4 regions of the Rahnella sp. PCH160 genome follow, and region 3 is predicted to be linked to each of the others. Evidence: predicted binding sites of a transcription regulator. Region 3 holds the regulator's gene; each other region holds the start of a gene.
What was found. The regulator CRP, encoded in region 3, controls carbon source genes, mostly activating them, when cyclic AMP is high. The targets are predictions, from matches to a motif close to ATGTGANNNNNNTCACAT.

Region 1 (7,443 bases), 3.6 Mb from region 3:
GGTTTCGCCCAGATGATCGTAGCTTTCGAAAGGCCCGTGGCTCACATTCCAGCGTCCGTCCTGATTACTGACCAGACGGCTGTCGACTTCGTTTTCCATCGCCAGGCCTGCCAGCTCATCCGGTGAAATGGGATCGACGAAATTCTTGAAGCCGCGTTTTAAGACAACAGGACGTTTTTGCCAGTAGCGCTGAAGGAAATCGTTCCAGTCGAGGTCGAGTTGATAATCCATAATATATCCATGAGGGGAGGGGACTGTTAAGGATTATAACGGAAGGTGTTGCTGGTGCATTGGGCATTTACCCGCAAATTTAACGTTACGTGCAAGAAAGCAGCGAAATTTGCGGGCGAATGCGGCAGCATTTTGATTTGCGGGCGATTACTCCAGTTCGATACCGTGCTGTAATCCGAAATGAACGTGCATGCTGGCGCCGCCGAGCGGGCTGTCGCCAATGACGATTTTGCCGTCGTACTGCTCGATAATGTCATTCGCCAGCGACAGGCCGAGACCTTGTCCGGGACGCAGCGTATCGGCGCGCTGACCGCGCTGGAAGATCACTTCTCGTTTGCTTACCGGAATGCCGGGGCCGTCGTCTTCAATCAATATCACCAGTTCGTTTTCGGTATGGACGGCGCTGATTTCCACGAACTCCAGGCAGTATTTACAGGCGTTATCGATGACGTTGCCCATGACTTCCATGAAGTCATTTTTCTCGCCGACAAAGGTAAGCTCCGGCGAGATATCCACCGTAATCACCACGCCTTTGCGCTGATAGACTTTGTTCAGGGCTGAACATAATCCGTCGAGGATCGCGGGCACGGAATGCACTTCGCGGATGAGCAGATTTTGTTCCGACCGCAGTGTGGCGCGGTGCAGGTAATAGCCAATCTGCTGAGAGATGCGGCTGATTTGTTCCAGCATGACCGGCTCGGCTTCTTCGATGGTCATCTGTTTGCTGTTACGCAGCGCGCGCAACGTCGACTGCAACACGGCCAGCGGCGTTTTCAAACTGTGCGTTAAATCCGCCAGCGTGGTGCGGTAGCGGTCATAACGGCCACGTTCGCCGTGCAGCAAAATATTGAGGTTTCGCACCAGCCCGCGCAATTCACGTGGAGGATTTTCATCCAGCGATTCACGCTCGTGACTTTCCAGTTCCGCCACCTGGTGGATCAGTTGTTTGATGGGGCGCAGGCTCCAGTACGCGGCCAGCCAAAGCAGTGGAACCACCAGCAACAGGTTTGCCAGCAGAACATAACTGAACCATTCCCAGACCAGATCCGACCGTTGTAATTCCTGCGGGATGGTATCGACCACCACGATATTGAGCGCCGGTAAACGCGCTGTGGCGTTGTACGTATTCACCGCGATGGAGTGTGTCATCGCGTTGGCATCCGTCTCGTCGTAGCTTTTCAGCTTGTCCTGCGCTTTCGGGTTATTGCCCAGCACTTCGCTGCTGATTTGCGTGTCAGTATCCAGTTCGTAAAAGCCCGGTTTATTCATCCAGGCCTTATCGATATGCGCTTCGAGTTCGGGGATCCGCCGTTCTGCCCACAGCAGATTGCCTTCCGCGTCGTAAATGAATACCAGCGTCGGGGAATTAAGATCCAGATCGGGGGGCACATTGATGGTCAGCTTGTTGTCACGCCACTGCGCCAGACTGAAGAATAAATTACTTTCTCCACGCAGCAGGCGGTAGGCGGTTTTGTCGAAACTCACCATGTAACCCACCACCGCCACCAGCCCGTAAGCCAGTGACAGCGCGAGCACGACCGCAGCGGTCGCCATCATAAAGCGGACGCGAAGGGAGAAGGGGTTCTTGGTACGTCCTTTCATGGCGCGTCCTTTCAAAGCGAAAACAGGTAATTACGGGCGGATATCGAAACGATAACCCTGGCCGCGCACGGTGGTGATAACGTCCACCGGATGTTCGGCCTGCAATTTTTTACGCAGGCGCCCCATCAGCACGTCGACCGTGTGGCTTTCGCGCAGTTCGGCGTCCGGGTAAAGCTGAAGCATCAGAGAGTCCTTGCTGACGACTTTACCGGCGTTGCGGATCAGAGTTTCAATTATGGTGTATTCGAAAGCGGTCAGTTTGATCGGCTGTTCGTTGACGGTCAGTTCGCGGCGTGACAGGTCAATCTGGAACGGCTGAAGGGTGATAACCTGCGAGGCGAGGCCGCTGTTGCGACGCATCAGCGCCTGCATGCGGGCCAGCACTTCTTCCAGGTGGAAAGGTTTGGTGACGTAATCGTCGGCACCGGCTTCCAGCACCGCAACTTTGTCTTGCCAGCTTTCGCGGGCGGTCAGTACCAGAATCGGCAGATTGGTCTGATGGCTGCGCCAGCGGCGGATCAGGCTCAGGCCGTCTTCGCCCGGCAGCCCCAGATCGACAATCGCGATATCAGGCGCATGTTCGTGCAGGAAGTAATCTGCCTCTTTGGCGTCTTCCGCCGCATCAACCTGATGACCCATTTCGCGCAGCTGTACCGAGAGGTGGTGACGCAGCAGAGCGTTATCTTCAATGACCAAAATTCGCATGGTAATTCCTTATTCTCAGTACACGGTAAATGATGACAAAATTTATGCGCTTAAGTCTAAATGATCCTGAAATATTTTAATCAACCCAGGCTCAACGCCCGGCGCACAAACCTCAACAAAACATAAACGAATTATAAACGCCCTGAGCCGGCAGAAACATAAAATGTGAGAGGGATCGCTGATTAAAATTAAAGGTACTAAGCCAGTCTGGTGTTGGTCGCCTTTGGATAGACGTACCGCATTACCACGCACATCCGATGGGGCCGTTTTCTTCAAGCCTGGGCACCACCTGCTGACGGGGGGCCATGCTCATGACGTCGGTCTTTTAGTGCGGAGGAAATGGCCTCAATTTTAGAAGGACGGGGATTGTATGTTTTTTTGTTTTGTCTGCTAAATGTGATGCAGGTCGAATATAGACATATCGCTGGCGACAGCAGACATGAATAAGACGTGTCTGCATCACATTTGATTAAAAGCATAAGACATAAATGAAATATCAGAATATCCCGTGCGAAGGGCAGGAATTATAAAGGTGGCAGGATCCTAATTTAATAATAGAGGTGAATGCATGTCAGCGTTAACTGAAAGAATCACCAACAAAGAAAAGCTGGGTTTTGGATTAGGTGATGCGGCAAGTCATATCGTTTTTGATTCCTCTGTTGCCATTCTGGCATACTTCTATACCAATATTTATGGGCTTTCTCCTGCTGTGATGGGCACCCTGTTTTTAGTCGTTCGGGTACTCGATGCCATTACGGATCCCATTATGGGAGCGATCGCCGATCAAACGAAAAGCCGCTGGGGGCGTTTCCGTCCATGGTTACTGATTATTTGTGTGCCGTTTGCGGTGAGTTGTGTGCTGGTTTATTCCACGCCAGATTTCGGGCAAACCGCAAAAATTGTGTACGCGGTTCTGGCTTATATCTTCATGACCATCATGTACACAGCAATAAACATCCCTTACTGCTCATTAGGTGCGGCGATAACGTCCGACCCACAGGATAATCTTTCCCTTCAGTCCTGGCGGTTTGCGATTGCACCGATAGGTGGCGCGATGGGAACGGCTTTAATCCTGCCGCTGGCAGACTTCATCGCACCGGGTGACCGTGCAACGGGTATGCAGTGGGCGATGGGGATTTTCGGCGTCATTGGTTGCCTGATGTTTCTTACCTGTTTCCTGACAACCCGCGAGCGAATTAAGCCAGTGAAAGAGGAGAATATGAATATCCTGCGCGATGTGCGTATTCTCATGAAAAATGATCAGTGGCGTATTCTTTCCGTATATAACCTCGCCATGCTTTGCGGCGTGGTGGTGCGCGGAAGTCTGCTGGTCTATTTTGTGCAATATGTTCTGCATCAGGGAAGCGGTATAATTTCTATATTTATGCTGGCAACCACTGTCGCCTCCGTATTTGGTAGTTTATTTGCAAAATCACTGGGCACATGGATGTGTAAAATCCGCGCTTCTGTATGGGTTAACGTATTAAGTGCATTGATAGGATTATTATTCTTTGTGCTGCCGACGGAATATTGGATCCCCGCGTTTGTGGTGCATATTATTCTGAATTTATTACAGGGTATTAATGCTCCGTTGCAATGGTCGATGATTACGGATGCCAATAACTATGGTGAATGGAAGACACAGCGCCGTATAACGGGAATGAACATCGCAGCGAATATTTTTGTGATTAAACTCGGCGTGGCAATTGGTGGTGCGCTGACAGGTTGGGGGCTGGCTTGGTTTGGTTATCAGGCCGGTATGGAGCAACAATCGGCGCAAGCGGTGCGGGGTGTTCTGATTCTGTTTACCGTATTGCCGGCTATTTTCTATCTGATTACGGCGTTCTCTATCCGTTATTACCGTCTTACCGAAGACCGGATGAACGACATTATTGGCGATTTGCGTCAGAGCAAATTCCAGACCCAGAGTTAGGCATTAGAGCGTGAAGGGTTCACAGACGCGCCGCGTTCCGCAGGCGCGTCTGTGAAAGGTAACGCTTACTTCAGCTCGTCAACCATCGTGGTCGCACGGCCAATGTAGTTACCCGGCGTCATGGCTTTCAGGCGCACTTTCTCTTCTTCCGGCAATTCCAGAGAATCGATGAACGCCTGCATGCCCGCTGCGTCAACGCGTTTGCCACGGGTCAACTCTTTCAGCTTCTCGTAAGGTTTTTCGATGCCGTAACGACGCATCACGGTCTGGATGGGCTCAGCCAGCACTTCCCAGTTGTGATCCAGTTCGTTTGCCAGATTCGCTTCGTTCACTTCCAGCTTGCTGACGCCCTTCATCGTTGCCTGATATGCAATCAGCGCATAACCCAGACCCACGCCGAGGTTACGCAGCACGGTGGAGTCAGTCAGGTCACGCTGCCAGCGGGAAACCGGCAGTTTGCTGGCCAGATGCTGCAATACCGCGTTGGACAGACCCAGGTTGCCTTCGGAGTTTTCGAAGTCGATCGGGTTAACTTTGTGCGGCATGGTGGACGAACCGATTTCGCCAGCAATCGTGCGCTGTTTGAAGTGGTTCAGGGCGATGTAGCCCCAGATATCACGGTCGAAGTCGATCAGGATGGTATTGAAACGCGCCACACAATCAAACAGTTCGGCGATGTAGTCGTGCGGTTCGATCTGCGTGGTGTACGGGTTCCAGTTAATGCCCAGAGAGGTCACGAACTCTTCGCTGAACTTATGCCAGTCCACTTCCGGGTACGCCACAATGTGAGCATTGTAGTTGCCGACGGCACCGTTGATTTTGCCGAGGATTTCGACGTTTTGCAGCTGTCTGAACTGGCGATCCATACGGTAGGCGACGTTAGCCAGCTCTTTACCGATTGTGGACGGTGTAGCTGGCTGGCCATGGGTGCGCGAAAGCAGCGGAATATCACGGTGTTTGTGCGCCAGATCTTTAATCGCATCAATGATCTGTTTCCAGTACGGCAGCACCACGTCCTGACGCGCGGTTTGCAGCATCAGCGCGTGGGACAGGTTATTGATATCTTCAGACGTACAGGCAAAGTGAATGAACTCGGACACCGCGTGCAGGGCAGGGATACCGGCTACTTTTTCTTTCAGGAAATACTCAACCGCTTTGACGTCATGGTTGGTGGTTTTTTCGATATCTTTAATGCGTTGAGCGTCATTCACATCAAAATTAGCCACTAACTGGTCGAGGAAAGCGTTTGCGTCGGAATCAAAAGCAGGAACTTCCTTGATTTCTGCACAGGCTGCCAGTTTTTGCAGCCAACGTACTTCAACCTGCACACGGAATTTCAGCAGGCCAAATTCGCTGAAAATAGTACGCAGCGCGCTGACTTTATCACCGTAGCGTCCATCAACGGGGGAAACGGCGGTCAGTGAGGATAATTCCATCGGTAGCAACTCCTGGGATCTTATTAACAATGAGCGAGAATATTTTTCGCCTGTTCAAACAAGCGATTACGGGAAAACATCAGTTGCAGGCGTCCACCGCCCACCTGGTGCCACAGTACGGCGGAGCGTATACCGGCCAGTAAAATGGCGCGGACTTTCGCCTGAACCTGCGAATTTTGTAAAATGGTCGGTGAGCCGGTGACCTGAATGCGCGGGCCTGCCGGGCTGACGACGTCGACGTAAATCGAGGCCAGCGAGCTTATCATCGTGTCGGATTCGAGCTCGAAATGTGCCAGCTGGCGATCAAGCTGATCGATACGTTCACCGAGCTGATTCATGGCAGCTTTATTGGCATACAGCTTGCGCTCAAGCACCATCAGGCTTAAGGCGTAACGCGTTAACTCAGCGCCCGGCCCCTGACGGTTAGCGTTCAGCACGCCCAGCAGTGTCTCCAGCCCCATCTTCAAATTGGCTTCATTATTACCGTACACCGCCAGCGTGGAGGCCGGATTCATCTCCAGGAGGCTGCGCAGTGACACTGACATTTCTTCCTGAGCGCAATTGCCTTCATGAGCCAGTTGCTGAACCAGGCGCGCTGCCTGACAGATCCCCGCCAACGCCAGCGTAATGTCATAATAATTTTTAGCCACGTTTACTCCTGTAAGCGTTTTGAAACGATGAGACGCAGTGACAAAGAAAATAGCCCAAACTAGTGGCGACAGATCATGCCATAAAACTGCCCCTAAACACAGTTCGGAATCAGTGCAGATCGTCACAGCCGGGCAGAATAAAAGCGGGACGCCCTAAAGCGTCCCGTTTTCATACACCTGATTGTGCAGTATCAGACCTGAAGCGGCAGACGCTGTTCAATGACACCGCCGCCGAGGCAGATTTCGCCGAGGTAAAACACGGCAGACTGCCCCGGCGTGACGGCGGCAACCGGCGCGTCAAAGCGCACTTCGATGCGGTCTTCGCTCAGCGGCGTGACGACGCACGGAATGTCTCCCTGACGGTAACGGGTTTTGACCGTACACGTCAGCGGGGCTGTCAGCGGTTTGCGATCCACCCAATGCAGTTGTTGTGCAATCAGCCCGACGGACATCAGGCGCGGATGTTCATGGCCCTGAGCGACGTAAAGAATGTTATTTTCCACATCCTTTTCAACGGTGTACCACGGCTCTTCGCTGCCTTCTTTCTGGCCGCCGATGCCCAGACCTTTACGCTGGCCGAGCGTGTGGTACATCAGCCCCTGATGTTGCCCCATCACCTGACCATCAACGCTTTTGATCACGCCAGGTTGTGCCGGCAGATAGCGGCCCAGGAAATCGCGGAATTTACGCTCACCGATAAAACAAATGCCGGTGGAGTCTTTTTTCTTCGCAGTGATGAGATCCAGCTCTTCGGCGATGCGGCGCACTTCCGGTTTTTCCAGCTCGCCGACCGGGAACAGACTTTGTGCAACCTGTTCGTGGCCCAGCGTGTAGAGGAAATAGCTTTGATCTTTATTGCCATCGACGCCGCGTAACAGGTGGCTGA
Region 2 (7,443 bases), 360 kb from region 3:
CTGAATGGACAGCGGACCAAAGACTTCTTCCGGAGTGGAAAAGCGTGTCATCAGATATTCAAAAGCGCGCGCGTGTCGGAAAGCAAATTTCAGGCGGCGGGCAATCAGGCTTTTCGCGATGCCTGGCGGGCCAAGCAGAAAAACGCTCTCTCCGCATAAGGCCGCCAGAAGACACAGGCGTATCGCATCTTGCCTCTCGTACAGGCCATGTTCTAATGCGTTAGCAAGACGGGCTATCCGTTCTGCCAGAAGGGGGGATTGCGCCATACTGTCTCTTCCGGTTTCCATTTAGTTGTTGAATAGTGTACTGGCTTATGACGATATGCCACGTTTATTTTTATCGTTATAGCTTGTTGATTACTAAAAATTTTCTATTATCAGAATTGTGACCGCGTTCATCTTAATGGCGGTTTCGCTGCACATTTATGGGTAGGCAATCTGATTTATTCGTGCATACTGTGCGCCTTTTAGTGGGCATCATAAGACTGAGCGCACGCATCGCTTACAGATGTTCGAGCAAAAAAGAAACAAAATATGAGCACTGAACATAAACGGTCACTCCCAGCAGTAACCCTGGCCGCCATTGGTGTGGTCTATGGCGACATCGGTACCAGCCCTCTCTATACCTTAAGAGAGTGTTTTTCTGGTCACTATGGTTTCAACGTTGAACCCAGCGTCGTTTTTGGTTTTCTCTCTCTGATTTTCTGGATGTTAATCCTCATTGTTTCGCTCAAATACCTCACTTACGTGATGCGGGCGGACAACGCAGGTGAAGGCGGTATTCTGACGCTGATGTCTCTGGCGGGCAGAAATACATCGGCACGTACCACCGCTGTTTTGGTGATTCTTGGCCTGATCGGTGGCAGCTTCTTCTATGGTGAAGTGGTGATCACACCGGCTATCTCGGTGCTTTCCGCGATGGAAGGTTTGGAAATCGCCGCGCCTGCCCTTGATCCTTATATCGTCCCTCTTTCTATCTCTGTTCTGACGTTGCTTTTCATAATTCAGAAGCACGGCACCGGCATTGTGGGCAAACTCTTTGCCCCGGTTATGTTGCTGTGGTTCCTGTCGCTGGCGATCCTCGGTGTGAACAGCATCATGCAGAATCCGGAAGTGCTGCGCGCCATGAACCCGATGTGGGCGGTTAACTTCTTTATTGAGCATAAGTCCTTTTCCTTCCTGGCGCTCGGCGCGGTCGTGCTGTCAATCACCGGTGTAGAAGCGTTGTATGCGGATATGGGGCATTTTGGGAAATTCCCGATCCGTCTGGCCTGGTTCACCGTGGTATTGCCTTCTCTGGTACTGAACTACTTCGGTCAGGGCGCGTTGCTGCTGAAAAATCCGGAAGCGATCAAAAACCCCTTCTTCCTGCTGGCACCTGACTGGGCGCTGATTCCGTTACTGATTCTGGCGACGCTGGCAACTATCATCGCGTCTCAGGCCGTGATTTCCGGTGTGTTCTCCCTGACCCGTCAGGCGGTGCGTTTGGGCTATTTACCGCCGATGCGCATTATCCATACCTCAGAAATGGAAGCGGGTCAGATCTACATCCCGGCGATTAACTGGCTGCTGTATTTCGCGGTGGTTATCGTGATTGCCAGCTTCGAGCATTCGAGTAATCTGGCGGCGGCTTATGGTATTGCCGTCACCGGCACCATGGTGCTGACCAGTATTCTCTCCTGCACGGTGGCGCTAAAAAACTGGCACTGGAAACCTTTCCTGGTCGGGCTTTTACTGATTGCCCTGCTGTTTATGGATATCCCGCTGTTTGCGGCGAACGCCACAAAACTGTTCTCCGGTGGCTGGCTGCCACTGACGCTGGGTCTGTGCATGTTTATCGTCATGACCACCTGGAAAAGCGAGCGTTTCCGTCTTATGCGCCGCATGAACGAACACGGGAATTCACTCGAAGCGATGATTGCTTCACTGGAGAAATCACCGCCAGTTCGCGTTCCGGGGACTGCGGTTTATATGTCCCGTGCCATCAACGTGATTCCATTTGCGTTGCTGCATAACCTTAAGCACAACAAAGTGTTGCATGAGCGTGTTGTCCTGCTGACGTTGAGAACGGAAGATGCGCCTTATGTACATAACGTCCGGCGTGTCACCATTGAACAGCTGTCGCCGACGTTCTGGCGTGTGGTCGCGAGTTACGGGTTTAAAGAAACGCCGAATGTGGAAGAAGTCTTCCATCGATGTGGTCTGGAAGGATTGCCGTGCAGGATGATGGAAACGTCGTTCTTCATGTCGCACGAATCGCTGATCCTCACCAAGCGTCCATGGTATCTGTATTTCCGCGGAAAACTGTTTATGGCGCTGAGCCGTAACGCCCTGCGCGCGCCGGACCAGTTTGAGATCCCGCCGAATCGTGTGATCGAACTCGGTACGCAGGTGGAAATCTGATTTCCCTTTCTGCTTTCAACAGGGCACCCTCGGGTGCCCTGTTTTATTTCTGCCCTTTCCCTTTATTTAAGTGCTAACTCAAATTGAGCTGCGTTTTATGAAGCGTTCAGCGAAACGTTTCGACGCTGATCACAATTCCATCACATCTTCATTGCCTTGTTCTGCGAGTTTCATAAACTCATCCATGAGCGAAACGTTTCGCTGTAGGAGTCAAAATGAAGAAGTCACCGCTATTAAATGCCGAAATCTCAAATGTTATTGCCCGGTTAGGTCATACCGATCAGCTGGTTATTGGCGATGCCGGTCTTCCGGTGCCAGCAGCTTGCCAACGCATCGATCTGGCGCTAACCCAGGGAGTCCCCACCTTTTTACAAGTCTTAGAGGTAGTGACACACGAGATGCAGGTTGAGCGGGCTATCCTCGCCGAGGAAATCCTCACTAACAATCCTCAACTCCATGAAGCGTTACTCGCCCAATTGACACAACTCGAACAACACCAGGGAAATACCATTGCTTTGGATTACGTCAGTCATGAGGCATTCAAAGCGCAAAGCGAAAAAAGTCGGGCTGTGATCCGCAGCGGGGAATGTTCGCCTTACGCGAACGTTATTCTGTGTGCCGGCGTAACCTTCTGAGGCCTTTATGCAACCTTTGCTGAAACTGACAGGGATTGATAAAGCCTTTCCCGGCGTAAAAGCACTTTCCGGCGCGGCGCTCAGCGTTTATCCGGGACGTGTGATGGCGCTGGTGGGAGAAAACGGCGCGGGCAAGTCCACCATGATGAAAGTGCTGACCGGCATCTACCAGAAAGATGCCGGCTCAGTACAGTTTCTTGGCAAGGAAACCACCTTCAATGGCCCGAAAGCTTCTCAGGAAGCGGGGATTGGCATCATCCATCAGGAATTAAACCTGATCCCACAACTGACTATCGCTGAAAACATTTTCCTTGGCCGTGAGTTCGTCAATGGCTTTGGCCGCATCAACTGGAAAAAGATGTATGCCGAAGCCGATAAACTCCTGGCGCGTCTGAATCTGCGTTACAAAAGCGACCGGCTGGTCGGTGAATTATCGATTGGCGACCAGCAGATGGTTGAGATCGCCAAAGTGCTGAGCTTTGAATCTAAAGTCATCATTATGGATGAACCGACTGATGCGCTCACCGATACCGAAACGGCGTCTTTATTTAACGTCATTCGCGAACTGAAAGCCGCCGGATGTGGCGTGGTGTATATCTCCCATCGCCTGAAAGAGATTTTTGAGATTTGCGATGACGTCACCGTATTCCGTGACGGTCAGTTTATTGCTGAACGTCCGGTCAGCGAACTGCAAGAAGATACGTTGATCGAAATGATGGTGGGCCGTCGTCTAGAAGAACAGTATCCGCGGATAAACCACGAACGCGGCGCACTGCGTTTGCAGGTCCGTAATTTATGCGGTCCGGGTGTGGATAACGTCAGCTTTGAACTTCACAGCGGCGAAATCCTCGGCGTGTCTGGCCTGATGGGCGCGGGCCGTACTGAACTGATGAAAATTCTCTACGGCGCGTTGCCGCGTAAAAGTGGTTACGTTTCGCTGGATGGCCGCGAGGTCGTCACACATTCTCCGCAGGACGGGCTGGCAAACGGCATCGTCTACATTTCCGAAGACCGTAAGCGTGATGGTTTGGTGCTCGGGATGTCGGTGAAAGAAAACATGTCACTGACCGCGTTGCGCTATTTCAGCCACGGCGGCGGGCGTTTGAAACATGCCGACGAGCAACAGGCTGTGGGCGATTTCATTCGCCTCTTCAATATAAAAACGCCATCGATGATGCAGACCATCGGCCTGCTTTCCGGCGGGAATCAGCAAAAAGTGGCGATTGCCCGCGGATTAATGACGCGGCCAAAAGTCCTGATCCTCGACGAACCGACACGTGGCGTTGACGTTGGCGCGAAAAAAGAGATTTACCAGCTTATTAACCAGTTCAAGCGCGAAGGGCTGAGCATCATTTTAGTCTCCTCGGAAATGCCGGAAGTGATCGGCATGAGCGACCGGATTTTAGTGATGCATGAAGGCCATTTGAGCGGTGAATTCCCGATAGAACAGGCAACGCAAGAAGTGCTGATGGCAGCCGCTGTCGGCAAGCAATACGGCGTGACGCAGGAGTAATCAGATATGAGTTCTCAGACATTGCCAGCCAAAAAGCGCTGGATCAGTAAAGAGTTGTTGTTGGAGCAAAAGTCTCTGATTGCACTGCTGGTGTTGATTGCCGTGGTTTCCTCGTTGAGCCCGAACTTCTTCACGGTCAATAACCTGTTCAACATTCTTCAGCAAACGTCGGTCAACGCCATTATGGCCGTGGGCATGACGTTGGTTATCCTGACTTCCGGTATCGATTTGTCTGTCGGCTCTTTGCTGGCGCTGACCGGTGCGGTTGCCGCATCAATTGTCGGGCTGGAAGTTAATGCACTGGTTGCTGTGGCGGGCGCGCTGGCGCTGGGTGCCGGTGTCGGCGCTGTCACGGGGTTGATTGTTGCGAAAGGCAAGGTGCAGGCGTTTATTGCCACGCTGGTCATGATGTTACTGCTGCGCGGTATCACGATGGTTTATACCAACGGCAGCCCGATCAGCACCGGTTTTAACGATGTAGCAGACGTATTCGGTTGGTTTGGTATCGGACGTCCGCTGGGTATTCCTACCCCAGTCTGGCTGATGGCCGTGGTGTTTATTGCAGTCTGGTACATGCTGCATCACACCCGGTTAGGGCGTTATATCTACGCGCTGGGCGGTAATGAGTCTGCCACGCGTCTGTCAGGTATCAGCGTCGATAAAGTCAAAATCATCGTCTACTCCCTGTGCGGGCTGCTGGCGGCTCTGGCCAGTATCATCGAAGTGGCGCGTCTGTCTTCCGCGCAGCCTAATGCGGGGACCGGTTACGAGCTGGATGCGATTGCCGCTGTGGTTTTAGGGGGAACCAGCCTCTCCGGCGGGAAAGGACGTATTGTCGGCACCCTGATCGGTGCTTTGATCCTTGGCTTCCTGAATAACGGTTTGAACTTATTAGGTGTTTCTTCCTACTACCAGATGATCGTAAAAGCAGTCGTCATTCTGCTGGCGGTTCTGGTGGATAACAAAAGCAACAAATAAACTCTCCTACAGGACTTATGACCATGAATATGAAAAAACTGGCTGTCTGGGTTTCCGCCGCAGCGATCACCGCTTCCTTCAGTGCTAACGTTCTGGCGAAAGACACTATTGCACTGGTCGTTTCAACGTTGAATAACCCGTTCTTCGTTTCCATGAAAGACGGCGCGCAAAAAGAAGCCGACAAACTGGGTTATAACCTGGTGGTTCTGGATTCTCAGAACAACCCGGCGAAAGAACTGGCGAACGTGCAGGACCTGACCGTTCGTGGTACCAAGTTGATTCTTATCAACCCGACAGATTCTGACGCAGTAGGTAATGCCGTTACGATGGCAAACCAGGCGAAAATCCCGGTGATCACCCTTGACCGTCAGGCGACCAAGGGCGTTGTCGCCAGCCACGTTGCCTCTGATAACGCCTTCGGCGGCCAGATGGCAGGCGATTACATTGCCAAAAAACTGGGCGAAAACGCAAAAGTTATCGAACTGGAAGGGATTGCAGGAACGTCTGTTGCCCGTGAACGCGGCAAAGGTTTTGCACAGGCCGCTGAAAAGCACCATTTCAAAATCCTCGCCAGCCAGCCTGCTGACTTCGACCGCACCAAAGGTCTGAACGTGATGCAAAACCTGCTGACCGCGCATCAGGATGTGCAGGCAGTCTTTGCTCAGAATGACGAAATGGCGCTCGGCGCATTGCGTGCCCTGCAGACTGCCGGTAAAACTGACGTGCTGGTTGTCGGTTTTGACGGCACAGATGACGGCATCAAAGCGGTCAACGGTGGCAAAATGGGCGCTACCGTGGCACAACGTCCTGAACAAATCGGCGTAATCGGCGTCCAAACTGCAGACAAAGTGCTGAAAGGCGAAAAAGTCCCGGCGGTTATCCCTGTTGATTTGAAACTGGTTGCTCAGCCGTAATATTGACGCTGTATCTGCGCGCCTCCTTACGGGGGCGCTATTTAACTCAGGGAGCAACACGTGAAGACAGGCAAACTGGTCGTTCTCGGCAGTATCAATGCCGACCATATTTTGAATATCAACCACTTTCCGCAACCGGGTGAAACCGTAATCGGTAAGCAATACACCGTGGCTTTCGGCGGTAAAGGTGCAAACCAGGCAGTTGCTGCCGGTCGCAGTGGTGCTGATATTTCATTTATTGCCTGTGTCGGAGATGACGATATTGGCGAGCGTGTTCGCAAGCAGCTGGCGAGCGACCACATTGATACGCAACCTATCGAAGCCATCAAAGAGACAACCACCGGCGTAGCGCTGATTTTTGTGAATGCGGAAGGTGAGAATGTCATTGGTATCGATGCGGGGGCAAACAAAGCCGTCACGCCTGACTATCTTGAGCGTTACAAACAAAACATTATCGACGCCTCAGCCCTGCTGATGCAGCTGGAATCTCCGCTGGAAACAGTTATCGCAGCGGCGAAGCTGGCTAAAGATAACGGCACGCAGGTCATCCTTAACCCGGCTCCGGCCTGTGAACTGCCTGATGAATTGCTGGCGCGGGTGGATATGATCACCCCGAACGAAACCGAAGCCGAAAAGCTGACGGGGATTAAAGTCGACAATAATGATGACGCTGCGCGTGCTGCACGCGTACTCCATGACAAAGGTATCGCGACGGTCATCATTACAATGGGAAGTAAAGGTGTCTGGCTGAGCCAGAATGGTGAAGGTAAGCAGGTTGCCGGGTTCCGCGTGAAAGCCGTGGATACCATCGCCGCCGGCGATACCTTTAACGGTGCATTAGTCACCGCGTTGCTCGAAGGCAAAACCATGGACAATGCCGTGCGTTTCGCCCATGCCGCTGCCGCGATAGCCGTAACACGCCCTGGCGCGCAACCCTCGGTTCCGTGGCGTAAAGAAATCGACGATTTTCTTGCTCAACAGGAGGCCTGATTGGCCACCA
Region 3 (7,443 bases):
CGCGTCGATTGAGTTCGATACGCATCAGCTTCCGCTGCTGACGCTGTGGAAAAATACTGACACCCTCAAACAGGGCTATGTGACCGGTATTGAACCGGGCACTAACTACGCGTATCCGGTAACGATTGAGCGTAAACAGGGTCGTGTGAAACAGCTGCAACCCGGCCAGAGCACCGTGTTTGAGCTGAAATATTCCCTGCTGCCGGATGCAAAAGCGGTTCAACAGCTTGAGCAAAGGGTGAAAACGTTGCAGGGTGAACACAAAACCGAGGTCAGCGATCAACCGATTGCCGTTGAGTAATCGTTGCAGCCGCATAATCTGCATAGAGGACGCCGCGCAAGGCGTCCTTTTTTTGCCGCGTTAATCAAAAAACAGATCGACAAAATTTTGAAGCCCGCGCTGAAAAATGCGTAGAATTGCCCGGTAAATTTTTCGACTTTACCGGGATTGACCATGCTGCTGCTGATCGACAACTACGACTCGTTTACCTATAACCTCTACCAATATTTTTGCGAGCTGGGGGCAGAGGTCAGCGTGATGCGTAACGATCGGCTGACGATTGCGGATATAGAACACCTTTCCCCGTCACATCTGGTGATTTCGCCCGGCCCGTGTACGCCGGATCAGGCAGGGATTTCCCTGCAAGCCATCACGCATTTTGCCGGTAAGCTGCCGGTTCTCGGCGTCTGCCTCGGGCATCAGGCAATGGCGCAGGCGTTCGGTGCAAAAATAGTCCGCGCCCGTCAGGCCATTCACGGTAAAACGTCTCCCATCCGCCATACCGGCAACAGCGTTTTTAGCGGGCTGAATAATCCGCTGACGGTGACGCGCTACCATTCGCTGGTGATTGCGCCCGACACGTTGCCTGATTGCTTTGACGTCACCGCGTGGACTGAGCGCGAAGGCGGGCGTGACGAAATCATGGGCATCATGCACAAAACTCTGCCGCTGCACGGCGTTCAGTTCCATCCGGAAAGCATTCTCAGCGAGCAGGGACATCAGCTTCTGGATAATTTCCTTAAAATCTAAACACTTAATTGCATGGTAAAAATTACTTACGCGACAGGCATGATTTCTGTTTGCCTGCGTGTGATTTTTTATGCATATTTTGTGATTATATTTTCACATCCATTGCGGCTGTGAATTCCAGATCATCGTAACAACTCACTGGTAAGAATCAGAAAGGGAGAAGGGTTATGGCAGAAAAAGCAGCGGTTAACCGGGGCACGTTCGATAAAGTGATTTTGCCGGTTTATTCACCCGCGAAATTTATCCCGGTGAAAGGCAAAGGCAGCCGCGTGTGGGATCAGCAGGGTAACGAATATGTTGATTTCGCGGGTGGGATTGCGGTGACCGCGCTGGGCCATTGCCATCCGGCACTGGTGAAAGCGTTACACGATCAGGGCGAAACCCTGTGGCATGTGAGCAACGTTTTCACCAACGAACCCGCGCTGCGACTGGCACAGAAGCTGATCGACGCGACCTTTGCTGACCGCGTATTTTTTGCCAACTCCGGCGCAGAAGCCAACGAAGCCGCATTCAAACTGGCGCGCTATTACGCTTCGCATCGCCACAGCCCGTACAAAAGCAAGATTATCGCTTTCCATAACGCCTTCCACGGTCGCACGTTGTTTACTGTTTCCGTCGGCGGCCAGCCAAAATATTCCGACGGTTTTGGCCCGAAACCGGCTGATATCGTGCACGTACCCTTCAACGATCTCGACGCGGTAAAAGCGGTGATCGACGACCATACCTGCGCCATCGTGGTGGAGCCGGTTCAGGGCGAAGGCGGCGTAATGCCCGCCACTCAGGAATTCCTGCAAGGTCTGCGCGAGCTTTGCGATAAACATCAGGCGTTACTGGTGCTCGATGAAGTTCAGAGCGGCATGGGCCGCAGCGGTAAGCTGTTCAGCTACATGCATTACGGCGTGACGCCGGACATTCTGACCACGGCGAAAGCACTGGGCGGCGGTTTCCCGGTCAGTGCCATGCTGGCAACCGAAGACGTTGCGTCGGTGATGGAACCGGGTAAACACGGCACCACCTACGGCGGCAACCCGCTGGCCTGCGCCGTCGCCGAAGCCGCGCTGGATATCATCAATACGCCCGAAGTGCTGGCCGGTATCAGCGAACGCCGCGAGAAATTCATCAGCGCGCTGGATGCGATCAACCAGAAATACCCTATCTTCAAAGAATTCCGCGGCCAGGGGCTGCTGATTGGCGCCGAGCTGTCGGACGCCTTCAAAAACCGCGCCGGAGAGTTTCATGCAGCCGCCGCTGATTTCGGGTTGATGATGCTGGTGGCGGGCCCGAATGTGATGCGGTTTGCACCATCACTGGTGATCGACTTCGCGGATATTAGCGAGGGGATGGAGCGGTTTGAGAAAGCGGTAGCAAAAATTTGCGGGACACGCTGATGAAATCGGATCGAGACGGTTTCTCACTCGCCGTGAGGGCTTGACCGAGGAAGTTTCGGTTTTTCACTCGCCGTGAAGGGCTGACCGAGGAAGTTTCGGTTTTTCATGGGCGGTGATCGCTCAGCGGCTCGCGCAGAAACCGCCCAAGAGAGGGAAGTGCTTTCCCTCTCTTGGATCTCTCCCCGCTTTTTCAAACAAGCGCTACCGCTGGCTGGCTATGTTTCAGGCGCCACATCTATTGCCGCAAAATCCCGCCGCTGCGCGGTTCCTTCCAGTCGGATTACAAACCGCGCGAAAAGATACGCGGTTTTCCACCTCTCCTTTCAGCGTGATTTTTGAAAGCGGCCAGAGGCTGATCCCAATTCAAAATCAGGCCGGTTTTAATCTTTTACAAAGGCAATCTGGCGCACTCAAAATCCAGCTGAACGGAGCGGCTTCGAGACCAGAGGCTCGAAGACCGAGTGAAGGCAGCACGAAGTGCCTGGATTTGCGCCACACGCGGATGTTCCAGAATATGTCCATCGATCCAGCGGTAGCGCGTGTTGAAAAAAAAGCGTGGGAGATCAAAGAGGGAGGCGCTTTCCTCCCTCTTTGTCGGTTTCGGCGCAGTTGAATAGGTGATCACTGCATATGAAAAACCGAAATTTTCTCGGTCATAGCCCCTCACGGCGAGTGAAAAACCGAAACCTTCTCGATCCAGCCTTTAAACGGGGGATATAAAAGGGGATCCCCCTTTTACGCCCGCCGCGTCAGCCAGATCCCGTGATGTGGCCTCTGCTTCCACGCCAGTGACGAAATGGTATGCATCACACTCAGATGCGAAATCACCCTGCGCAGGTGCCGCTCCATTTCGGTCAGCGGCATGTCCGGGTGCAGTTCCGGCGCATTAAACAGGCTGTTCTCGCTGCCGGGGCCGTCGTACAGCAGCCGTTGCTGACAGCTTTGCAGCGCAATTTCGCAGGTTTGCAAATACTCCGTTGCCAGCTTTTCCGGCAGCATGTAATGCTCGCGGGCGAGAATGGTCATCGCGTTGATGTGCTCAACGACAAACTGACTGTGCGTGACCCACAAACGCATATCCGCCAGATAATGCGAGTTAAAACCCGGTTCCTGCATCGCCTGGCTCAGCGAGGTGAACAGCTTGTTGTGCGCCTGATTCACCTGCATCCGGGTGTACGCGAGTTTCGACGCGTCAGGGTTTTCCTGCAGGATAAGCCGGATGGCGTCCTGATACGTTTCCAGCGCCTGATGGGCGTTCTGGCGCATCAGGCCACTTTGCCATTGCGGCCACAGCCAGATGGTGCCGCCGAAGGCCAGCGCACAGCCAATCAGCGTATCGATAAGTCGCGGCACCAGAAAATGGATGCCGTTCATCGCCAGCAGCTGCAACGTATACACGGCGGTGACCGTCATCCCGACCATCGCCAGCCCGTAGTTTTTGCGCAGCACCGTGTAGGAAATCAGCGTCACCACCAGCATACAAATCAGCGTGATGCCTTCCGGCATCTCCAGTTTCAGCAATCCGGCGGCAATCAGCAGACCGGCCAGCGTGCCGAGCGCACGGTGCTGGATACGCACACGGGTGGCGTTATAACCGTTCTGGCTGACCAGCATGATGGTCAGCAAAATCCAGTAGGGTTTCGGCAGATTGAAGAAGAGGCCCAGGCTGCTGCCGATCGCCAGAATCAGCCCCAGACGCGCAGCGTTGCGCAGGGCTGAAGATTTAAAAGACAGATAACTTTTCAGTGCAGGCCAGAACGGCAGGCGCGGCTGGGAGTTCATCAGATCTCGGCGGTACAGCGGGCGCTGCGTCCGCAGCAGTCGGGCGATGCGGCTGAAATGGTAATAACAAAAGCGGCCAACCGGATTGTCCGGATTTTGTGCCGCGATTTTTTCCAGCGCCGCCAGTTCATTCGCCATCGTGAAACGTTCGGAAAACCGGTGATAAAGAATATCGTCCGCAATCACGCGCAGCCGGGCGGAAATCACCTGCGCATTCCGGCGGATCACCGCTTCGGCGTGGCTTTCTTCCACCAGTTTTTGCACTTCTTCCGGCTGATGCAGGCTCACCGTGATGTGTTCCTGCAAATCGAGCGCGACCTGAAAACGCTGGAACAGCCGCTTGTGGTGATGATTATGCCCGTGCTGCGGGAGCATGTGCAGTTGCTGATACAGCAACGCAATCAGATCAATAACCTGCTGCTGACGTTTGAGCAGCGGCGGAAGGGCAGTTTCCGGGTCGGTATGCTGCGTCAGCAGGCTGTATTTGGCCTCGAAATAATCCGCGAGCTGTAAATACAGCTGACTGAGCGTTTCTCGCATTGGCTGTTCTTCGGAAATACGGAACCACGCCCAGTTAAACAGCCCGTACCAGGCGGTGCCGGCGGCAAACAGCGCGGGTGCCTGCCACATCGGCCTCACGCCGACCATGCTCAGTGTGAAGATGGTGGCCACCAGCGCGCCGGGCAATAAACGCGCATGCAGCGGGCTGATTTCACCGGTAACGCCGAGCAGTAAGGCCAGCGTTAACATAATGAGCGGCAGGGGAATGTGCCAGTTTTCGAGCATCACCTGCAAAAGAATACTGCTGACGGCAAACAGCGAACCGCCGACCATCAGGCGTTTAAAGAAGCGTTTGTGCGGGGTATCGAGACCGGCAACGTTGCAGCAGGCCGGACACAGGGAAAACAGCAGGCCCATTTGCAGATTGCCAAACAGCCAGCAAATACCGACAGGCAGGCACAACACCAGCGTCTGGCGCAGCGCGTAGTTAACTTCGGGATGATAGAACAGTCTTCGCCATAGCGTCATGGGTAAAGCTTAGCCCATAAAAAAGGCGCGACAGTAAGCTGTCGCGCCAATTTCTGAGGGATTAACGTGTGCCGTAAACGACAATCGTTTTACCGTGTGCGGAGATCAGGCTCTGATCTTCCAGCATTTTGAGAATACGTCCGACTGTTTCACGTGAACAACCGACGATTTGGCCGATTTCCTGACGGGTGATCTTGATTTGCATCCCGTCCGGATGGGTCATTGCATCAGGCTGTTTAGCCAGATTCAGCAAAGTTTGCGCGATACGGCCTGTTACGTCGAGGAAGGCAAGGTTGCCGACTTTCTCTGACGTCACTTGCAGACGGTTTGCCATCTGCGCGGAAAGACGCATCAGAATATCCGGGTTTACCTGAATCAGCTGGCGGAATTTTTTATAAGAAATTTCAGCCACTTCGCAGGCAGTTTTAGCACGAACCCAGGCACTGCGTTCCTGCCCTTCTTCGAAGAGTCCCAGCTCGCCGATGAAGTCACCTTGGTTAAGGTATGACAGTATCATTTCTTTGCCTTCTTCATCTTTAATCAGGACGGCAACCGACCCTTTCACGATGTAGTACAGCGTTTCGGCTTTTTCACCCTGGTGAATCAGCGTACTTTTAGAAGGATACTTATGTATATGACAGTGAGACAGGAACCATTCGAGAGTCGGGTCTGTTTGTGGCTTGCCGAGAACCATTAGCTATTATCCTCTGTTATTATCGCTGCCCAAAATCACAGGGCTCAGAGTTCCCTGTACGGCACTTACTTTATAAAGCGCCCTTTCAGCATATAACTCCCCAGAAATGCTGCAAGCGGATGTCGGAGTGAAACAGCCTGATTATTGCTGTTAACACCGTGGGTTCTGTTCTTAAACCGCAAAAACCGTCACCGCAATTTACTGGAAAGTATGTTTCGGCTTTGTTTGTAACACAGGATTGCAATGCTGTCTTCTGTTGTCTCGCTTCAGCATGATGGCGATCGGGTTACGTTGCCAGATTTTGGGTGAAAGGGTAGTCTGAGGGGAAAATTTGACGAATTTATCCACCGGGAGAAGAGTACATGCACGCACGCGTAAAATGGGTAGAAGGGCTGACATTTTTGGGGGAGTCAGCGTCGGGCCATCAGATCACAATGGACGGCAATGCGGGCGATAAAGCGCCGAGCCCGATGGAGATGTTGCTGATGTCGGCGGGCGGTTGCAGCGCGATTGACGTGGTTTCTATTTTGCAAAAAGGCCGCAATGACGTCCGTGACTGCGAAGTGAAACTGACCTCTCAGCGCCGCGAAGAAGCACCGCGTCTGTTCACGCACATCAATCTGCATTTCATCGTCACCGGCAAAGACCTGACGGATAAAATTGTCGATCGCGCCGTCAGCCTGTCTGCGGAAAAATACTGCTCCGTTTCCCTGATGCTGGGCAAAGCCGCGACGATCACCCACAGTTTTGAAGTGGTGAACGCCGAATAATTCACGACCAGCGCAAAGGCGCGGCCGGTTTGTGTCAGCGCCATGCCCTGATTTCACTTACTCGATTTTCTTCCCTTCCATCAGGCGCTGCACCAGCGGCGCCATAATCAGCTCCATCGCCAGCCCCATTTTGCCGCCCGGCACCACCAGCGTTTTGATGTGCGAGATAAACGAGCCCTGCAACATCGCCAGCAGATACGGGAAATCAATGTCGTCCAGCCCCTGGAAATGGATCACCACAAAGCTTTCATCCAGCGAAGGAATAGCTTTTGCGGCAAACGGGTTGGAGGTGTCGATGGTCGGCACGCGCTGGAAGTTAATGTGCGTGCGGGAAAACTGCGGCGTGATGTAGTTGATGTAGTCGTCCATCGAACGCACCACGGAATCCATCACCGCTTCTCGGGAATGTCCGCGCTCGCCGGTATCGCGCACCAGTTTCTGGATCCATTCGAGGTTAACGATGGGCACCACGCCGACCAGCAAATCGACATGCGCCGCGACATCCGTTTTGTCGGACACCACGCCGCCGTGCAGGCCTTCGTAGAATAAAATGTCCGTCGGTTCCGGCAATGCCTGCCACGGCGTAAACGTCCCCGGCACCTGATTGTAGGGAACCGCTTCGTCATAAGTATGCAGATATTTGCGTGAACGGCCGGTGCCGGTTTTGCCGTATTCGATAAAGCTTTTTTCCAGCAAACCGAAGTCGTTGGCTTCCGGCCCGAAGTAGCTGATATGACGCCCGAGGTCTCG
Region 4 (7,443 bases), 1.1 Mb from region 3:
TTTAGAGGAAAGGGGGCGGAAGGAATTCAGGAGAAGAATTTCGCCAGCACGAAAAGCCCGACGGAAACGTTGATCGCTCCGCCGATGCGGGTGGCGATTTGGGCGAAAGGCATCAGCGTCATGCGGTTGCCGGAGGTCAGGATTGCCACGTCGCCGGTACCGCCCTGCCCGCTCTGGCAGCAGGAAACAATCGCCACATCAATCGGATGCATACCGATTTTTTTCCCGACGTAAAAACCGGTGCCGACCAGCGCCAGCACGGTGGTGACAATCACCAGCAGGTTCTGCACGGTAAATGCGTTGATCAGTTCCTGCCACGGTGTAATCGCCACGCCGACGGCGAACAGCACCGGATAGGTTACGGCCGTGCGGAAGAATTTATACACCGTCATCGAGCCGTGCTGAATGGTCGGCGAAATGCCGTTTGCCAGTTTCACCAGCACCGCCGCGAATAACATTCCGACCGGAGCTGGCAGGCCAATCCATTTCTGCCCGAGCATTCCGACCATGTACAACAGGATCGCCAGCAACGCACCGCAAGCCAGCGCGTTGACGCCGGGATTGCCCTGGAACTCATCGGTTCCGCTGCCAATATTGCCTTCTTTGGTTGGCATCAGCGAACCTTCACCGGTCAGATGCGGATAACGTTTTCCGAGCTGATTCAGTACGCCCGCCAGCACAATCGCCGTCAGGCCGCCGAGCATGACAATCGGCAGGATCCGCCCGAGCGCCACGCCTTGCTCCATGTGTAGAATGGTCGCGTAACCCATCGACAGCGGGATCGCGCCTTCGCCGACGCCACCGGCCATGATCGGCAGGATCAGGAAGAAGAAGGTTTGCACCGGCGGTAAGCCTAACGCCGTGCCCATCACCATTCCGGCCATCATCCCGACAATTTCACCGCACAGCATCGGCACGAAGATCCGCATAAAGCCCTGGATCAGTACCTGACGGTTCATGCTCATAATGCTGCCGACAATAATGCAGCAGATGTAGAGATACAGAATGTTGGTGGATTTATAGAATTTGACCGTGGAATCGACCACGACGTCCGGCAGCAGGCCGTAATGCACCATCGCCGACGGAATAAAGGTGGCGCAAATCGCCGCCGCGCCGAGTTTGCCGACCACCGGCAGACGCTTTCCAAATTCCCCGCAGGCAAAGCCGAAGAACGCCAGCGTCGCGACCATCACCACGATATCGCTGGGCAGTTTGCCGTTCAGGCAATCCAGCAGGATCAGCACGCCCGCCAGCAGGAAAAACGGCAGCGGGATAATCCCTATCTTGTAGTTATCCAGAATGTGCCACCATTTTTGTCGGGCTGACATGCCGGAGGTTTTTGTTTCTTTGACAGCGATGTAGGAATCGTCAGTTGTGCTCATGACATTGCCTCTTTCTTGTGAAGTCTTTTCTTATTGATGGTCTGAGCATATGAAAATGGCCGGTCAGCCGGATGTGAGGTTGTTCAAATTAAAACCGCAGGGATAAAGGTTGTTATGGTGTTTATGGAGTTAATGCGTCCAAATTTATAAGGATTATCAGATAAGTAGTAAAACCCGCAATTATCCCTGCAATCACTGTGTGAATTGCATTCTATTTATCTTCTTCGTTCACAACTTCGCTTATGTCAGATTACGGCGGCGTTTTCGCCGTGATACGCTTATTCGATGTGTGTGTCAGGGCGGGCTTGCGGCGGGAAGTATGAAATTAAGATTACCTTTTCAGGTAAAGCTCTTTTTATCTCTGGTGGTATTTTCCTGCCTGTTGCTGGTGCTGCTGGGCGCTATTTTGTTTCATATCATCGACCGCCAGTTGCATCACGATCTGGGGCAGCGCGCCAGAGTTCAGGCCAGCCAAATCGCGCTGATGCCGGGGCTGGCGGAGAAAGTCGCCCGTCGCGATGTACCGGGAATTGCCCGTCTTATTCAGCCGTTACGCGATAAAAGTGATGCCAGTTATATCGTGATTGGCGATGTCCGCGAGCGGCATCTTTATCACTCGGAATCCCCAGAAAGAATAGACCTGCCGATGATTGGCGGCGATAACGCGGAAGTGCTTGCCGGGAAAACCATTATATCGGTGCGTCAGGGCGGTATCGGCGTTTCATTACGCAGCAAAGCGCCGATCCTCGACGAAAATAATCAGGTCATCGGCATTGTGTCGGTCGGCTATCTCACGTCTTACATCGACAATATTAACGGTCACCGTCTGGCGCAGGCCGGTTTATACGGTCTTCTTCTTTTATTACTGCTGTTTATTTTCTCGTGGATGTTTACCCGCAACGTCAAAAAGCAAATGTTCTGGCTCGAACCCAAAGATATTGCGCTGCTGGTTCGCCAGCAAAAAGCGTTGCTGGAAGCTATGTACGAAGGCGTATTTGCAATTAACGCCGAAAAACAGCTGATTTCCATTAACCGCGCCGCGCGGGAATTGCTCGATATCCGCCAGCCAGAAAACGAGCTGCTCGGCAAACCGCTCGAAGAGGTGCTCCACACGCCGCCCGCGTTCTTTATCGAAAACGCGAGTCAGGACAAAAACAGCCGTCATGATCAGATAACCGTGCTCAACCAGCGCCAGGTGATCGTGAACCGCGTGCCGATCGAGCTGGAGCCAGGCAAAGAAAGCGGATGGGTGTTCAGCTTCCGCGATAAAAATGACATTAACACGCTGAGCAGCCAGCTGAGTCAGGTGAAACGTTACGCCGACAGCCTGCGCATCATGCGCCATGAACAGCTGAACTGGACGGCGACGCTGGCCGGTTTGCTGCAAATGCAGCGTTACGATGACGCGATGCATTACATTCAGGCACAGTCGGAAGGCGCGCAGGCGGTGCTGGATTTCGTGTCAGCGCGCTTTACGTCACCCGCCCTTTGCGGGCTGCTGCTGGGGAAATTCGTCAGTGCACGCGAGAAAGGCGTCGAGCTGGTGTTTGATCCGGCGTGTCAGTTAACCCGGATCCCGCCGGTCATCGGCGAAACCGAGCTGATGTCGGTGATCGGTAACCTGCTCGATAACGCCGTGGACGCCACGCTGAAAGCCGGCGCGCCAGTTTCCCCGGTAGAACTGTATATTTCAGACAGGAACCGCGAGCTGCTGATTGAGGTGGCGGATCGCGGTGGCGGCGTCGATGATGCCCTGAAGCCGAATCTGTTTGAACAAGGCGTCACCTCGAAGCCCTCCGGCGGCGATGAGATGACCGGCGCGGAGCACGGCATCGGGCTTTATCTGGTGGCCGGTTATGTCCGTCAGGCAGGCGGCAGCATCGAAATCTCAGACAATGCGCCTCAGGGTACGATATTTTCAGTGTTTATCCCGTATCCGTCAGAGAGATCAACAGGACAGCAACATGAATAACAGCAGCGCACTCGATGTCGTGATTGTGGAAGACGAGCCGCACCTTGCCGGTCTGCACCGTGATTTTATCGAGCAAAACTTTAACCTGCGCGTGGTGGGGATTGCCGCCACGCTGGAACAGGCCCGTTCGCTATTGCGGCTGCATCAGCCGAGGCTGGTACTTCTGGATAATTATCTGCCGGATGGTCAGGGCGTGGATCTGATCGACAGTCCGTTGCTCAAAAGCTTCGACTGCTCGGTGATTTTCATCACGGCCGCCAGCGATATGCAGACGTGCAGCCACGCCATGCGCAGCGGCGCGTTTGACTACATCATCAAACCGGTGTCGTTCCATCGCCTGCGCAGTTCGCTTGAGCGATTTATGCAACTGGTGCAAACCCTGCGCAATGTGAAAGTGGTCGATCAGCGCGCGCTGGATAAGTTGTTTAATCTGCCCGCCAGCGAGACGCCGCCAGCCCCTTCCGCGAAAGGGATTGAGCCGAATACGCTGGAACTGGTGCAGCGGGTTTTCACCGCAAAACCTGACGTCAGCTGGTCAGTGGAACAGGTGGTTGAAGAGGTGGGGATCAGTAAAACCACCGGACGCCGTTATCTGGAATATTGTGTGGAAATTGGTTTTATCGGCGTCGAGATGCAGTACGGTAATATCGGCCATCCGAGGCGTTTGTATCGGAAAATAGTGACTGAGGAAAAGTCCCCGCCCTGAGTCTGAATTATGGCGCTCTGCCCCCTGAATTTCGCCTTCACGGCCAGCGGTTTCGCTGGCCAAATTCCCGAATCTCCCCTTACTCAGGGCGATTATTTACGCAAATATTCACCTTTCAGACAACCGGTAAATTCAGGTCTTTCGGCGCAGGCTGAATTCGCTATTTTCACATTGGAAATTCCGCTGAAATTCTTGCATCCCTCCGTCTTATCTCCTCAATTAAAACCGCCTAAAACCCCTCAAAATGAAAAGTTATTAAATCATTTAAAATCATATAATTACTTATATTTTCTGCAAAACATATGCATTGGATAATTAGGTGAACAACAATAATCACAGAACCCTGAAATTTGTCATTCAATGTCAATGCAGGCTGACTTAAATTAGACACACGTAATACATAAAAATACGCTTCCCGTAACGCAACCATGAATATCCATCAGAAACATTGAGACTTGTCTCAGAATTTCGATGTGTTAGGGTATACGCCGCTCACTATTTTGTAACAGGCAAAAACCTATACGTTCCAACAGAAAAATTAGACATCGAGCCGATACGGCTATTTATATCCAAGGAATGCACATTGCATGGCAATTAAAATCGAAGTAAAAAATCTTTATAAGGTGTTTGGCGAGAACCCGGATCGCGCTTTCAAGATGATTGACGCCGGAAAGGGTAAAGAAGAAATTTTTGAGAAAACCGGTCTGTCACTTGGCGTTAAAGATGCCAGTCTGGCCATTGAAGAAGGCGAGATTTTCGTCATCATGGGGTTATCCGGTTCCGGTAAATCCACCATGGTACGCCTTCTCAATCGTCTGATAGAGCCCACTCGCGGCGAAGTGCTGATTGACGGCGAAGACATCGCCAAAATCTCAGAATCAAAGTTACGCCAGGTGCGTCGCAGTAAAATCAGTATGGTGTTTCAGTCTTTTGCGCTGATGCCTCACCTCACCGTGATAAATAATACGGCGTTTGGTATGGAGCTGGCCGGTGTGCCGGTGGCAGAGCGCAATGCCAAAGCGCTGGATGCGCTGCGTCAGGTCGGGCTGGAAAACTATGCCAATTCCTATCCGGATGAATTGTCCGGAGGGATGCGTCAGCGCGTCGGCTTAGCCCGTGCGATGGCTAATAACCCTGACATTCTGCTGATGGATGAAGCCTTCTCGGCGCTTGATCCGTTAATCCGTACCGAAATGCAGGATGAGCTGGTGAAACTGCAGGCGCAGCATCAGCGCACTATCGTGTTTATTTCCCATGACCTCGACGAAGCCATGCGCATCGGCGACCGCATTGCGATTATGCAGGGCGGCGAAGTGGTTCAGGTCGGTACGCCGGAAGATATCCTCAATAACCCGGCCAATGATTATGTCCGCACCTTTTTCCGTGGTGTTGATATCAGTCAGGTCTTCAGCGCCAAAGACATTGCCCGCCGTCGTGGCGCGCTCATTCGTAAAACCCCCGGTTTTGGTCCGCGTGCCGCACTCAAGCTGCTCGAAGATGAAGACCGCGAATATGGTTATGTGCTGGAACGCGGACAGAAATTCATCGGCGTTGTGTCGATTGAATCCCTGAAAACCGCGCTGAAAGCCAATCAGCCGCTGGAAAGCGCCCTGCTGGAATCTCCGGCACCGGTGCAGGCAGATATGCCGCTCAGCGAACTGATTTCTCATGTTGCCGCCGCGCCTTGCGCTGTGCCGGTGATCAATGAGGACAATAACTATATCGGCATTATTTCCAAGGCCATGCTGCTTCAGGCTCTGGATAAAGAAGGAGGTAACGAATGAGCTACTCAACCATAAACAATTCAATTCTTCAGCACGCGCAGGCCGCTCAGGCTCAGCCGCTGGATGCTTCCGTTGATCCGTGGAGTGCCGATAACGCCAGCGGTGGCATTGAGTCGCAGCCCGACGCGGCAGCCAGTTCCGCCGGTGGCGATCCGTGGGGTGGCAGCAGTGATGCGGCGACCAGCGCGCCGGATACAACGCACCACGCCGCCGCACAGGCCAACGACTGGCTGAGCGTCGCACCGGAACAGCATCAGCATTTCAACATTCTGGATCCGTTTCACAGTACGCTGATCCCGCTCGACCACTGGGTGACTACCGGGATCGACTGGCTGGTCGGCAACTTCCGTCCGGTATTCCAGGGGATCCGCGTCCCGGTCGATTTCGTGCTGAGCGGTTTTCAAAATGGTCTTGAATCCTTGCCCGCGCCGATTGCAATTCTGGTCTTCGCCCTGCTCGCCTGGCAGATGGCCGGTTTAGGTATGGGTGCCGCCACGCTGGTTTCTCTGGTTCTGATCGGCGCAATCGGCGCATGGTCGCAGGCCATGGTGACGCTGGCGCTGGTTCTGACCTCGCTGTTCTTCTGTATTCTGATCGGTTTGCCGATGGGAATATGGCTTGCGCGCAGTCAGCGGGCGGCGAAAATTATCCGGCCACTGCTGGATGCCATGCAGACCACACCGGCGTTCGTGTATCTGGTGCCGATCGTGATGTTGTTTGGTATCGGTAACGTACCGGGCGTCGTGGTCACCATTATCTTCGCCCTGCCGCCGGTCGTGCGTCTGACAATTTTGGGGATCAACCAGGTGCCGGAAGATCTGATCGAAGCCGCGAAATCCTTCGGGTCCAGCCCGAGCCAGATGTTGTTTAAAGTTCAGCTTCCGCTGGCGATGCCGACCATCATGGCCGGTATCAACCAGACGCTGATGCTGGCGCTGTCGATGGTGGTTATTGCCTCGATGATCGCCGTCGGCGGTCTGGGTCAGATGGTTCTGCGCGGGATTGGCCGTCTGGATATGGGCCTCGCGTCGGTCGGTGGTGCGGGTATCGTGATTCTCGCCATCATCCTCGACCGCCTGACGCAGTCAATGGGCCGCGACAGCCGCAGCAAAGGTGGCCACCGCTGGTTCACCCGCGGGCCGGTCGGTCTGGTGATGAAGCCTTTCGTTAAAAAAGCCTGATTCATACACGGCACTTTTCCCGGCGGTTCGCTGCCGGGAACTCTCAAAAAGCTAAAACAACGCAGTCCACTCCAATCCACTCATAAGCTATCAACTTAAAAAAAGAGGATTCACCATGCGTACAACATCGATTTTGGCGGTCGCCGCCCTCACCACATTTGCCACGGCCACGACCTTCGCCGCCGATCTTCCGGGCAAAGGCGTCAGCGTGACACCCATTCAAAGCACCATCAGCGAAGAGACTTTCCAGACCGAACTGGTGAACAAGGCGCTGCAAAAACTGGGCTACGACGTTCAGCCGACCCGTGAAGTGGATTACAACGTCGGCTACACCACGATTGCCGCCGGTGATGCCACGTTTACTGCCGTCAACTGGTCGCCGCTGCATGATGAAATGTACAAAGCCGCCGGTGGTGAC

Region 1: a site for CRP is predicted at 2,933-2,950, ahead of ACM5QY_RS19705 (glycoside-pentoside-hexuronide (GPH):cation symporter). Genes of this name have one in related genera too.
Region 2: a site for CRP is predicted at 2,521-2,538, ahead of rbsD (D-ribose pyranase). Genes of this name have one in related genera too.
Region 4: a site for CRP is predicted at 1,454-1,471, ahead of ACM5QY_RS08275 (2-hydroxycarboxylate transporter family protein). Genes of this name have one in related genera too.

The regions. Positions count from the first base shown of each region.
Region 1 covers NZ_JBLOGT010000001.1:4,236,473-4,243,915, reverse strand. The annotation lists gene ACM5QY_RS19720 (ribosomal protein uL16 3-hydroxylase) at 1-231, opposite strand, end outside; gene phoQ (two-component system sensor histidine kinase PhoQ) at 379-1,833, opposite strand; gene phoP (two-component system response regulator PhoP) at 1,864-2,538, opposite strand; gene ACM5QY_RS19705 (glycoside-pentoside-hexuronide (GPH):cation symporter) at 3,107-4,471, shown strand; gene purB (adenylosuccinate lyase) at 4,537-5,907, opposite strand; gene hflD (high frequency lysogenization protein HflD) at 5,931-6,557, opposite strand; gene mnmA (tRNA 2-thiouridine(34) synthase MnmA) at 6,749-7,443, opposite strand, start outside.
Region 2 covers NZ_JBLOGT010000001.1:988,342-995,784, forward strand. The annotation lists gene ravA (ATPase RavA) at 1-267, opposite strand, end outside; gene kup (low affinity potassium transporter Kup) at 535-2,403, shown strand; gene rbsD (D-ribose pyranase) at 2,619-3,038, shown strand; gene rbsA (ribose ABC transporter ATP-binding protein RbsA) at 3,046-4,551, shown strand; gene rbsC (ribose ABC transporter permease) at 4,558-5,529, shown strand; gene rbsB (ribose ABC transporter substrate-binding protein RbsB) at 5,553-6,443, shown strand; gene rbsK (ribokinase) at 6,504-7,433, shown strand; gene rbsR (ribose operon transcriptional repressor RbsR) at 7,434-7,443, shown strand, end outside.
Region 3 covers NZ_JBLOGT010000001.1:623,503-630,945, reverse strand. The annotation lists gene ACM5QY_RS03000 (aldose 1-epimerase family protein) at 1-301, shown strand, start outside; gene ACM5QY_RS02995 (aminodeoxychorismate synthase component II) at 455-1,030, shown strand; gene argD (bifunctional acetylornithine/succinyldiaminopimelate transaminase) at 1,198-2,418, shown strand; gene ACM5QY_RS02985 (hypothetical protein) at 2,657-3,031, shown strand; gene ACM5QY_RS02980 (YccS/YhfK family putative transporter) at 3,154-5,229, opposite strand; gene crp (cAMP-activated global transcriptional regulator CRP) at 5,291-5,923, opposite strand; gene ACM5QY_RS02970 (OsmC family protein) at 6,286-6,693, shown strand; gene ACM5QY_RS02965 (phosphoribulokinase) at 6,751-7,443, opposite strand, start outside.
Region 4 covers NZ_JBLOGT010000001.1:1,771,491-1,778,933, reverse strand. The annotation lists gene ACM5QY_RS08275 (2-hydroxycarboxylate transporter family protein) at 27-1,382, opposite strand; gene ACM5QY_RS08270 (ATP-binding protein) at 1,702-3,354, shown strand; gene ACM5QY_RS08265 (response regulator) at 3,347-4,060, shown strand; gene proV (glycine betaine/L-proline ABC transporter ATP-binding protein ProV) at 4,648-5,844, shown strand; gene proW (glycine betaine/L-proline ABC transporter permease ProW) at 5,841-7,025, shown strand; gene proX (glycine betaine/L-proline ABC transporter substrate-binding protein ProX) at 7,141-7,443, shown strand, end outside.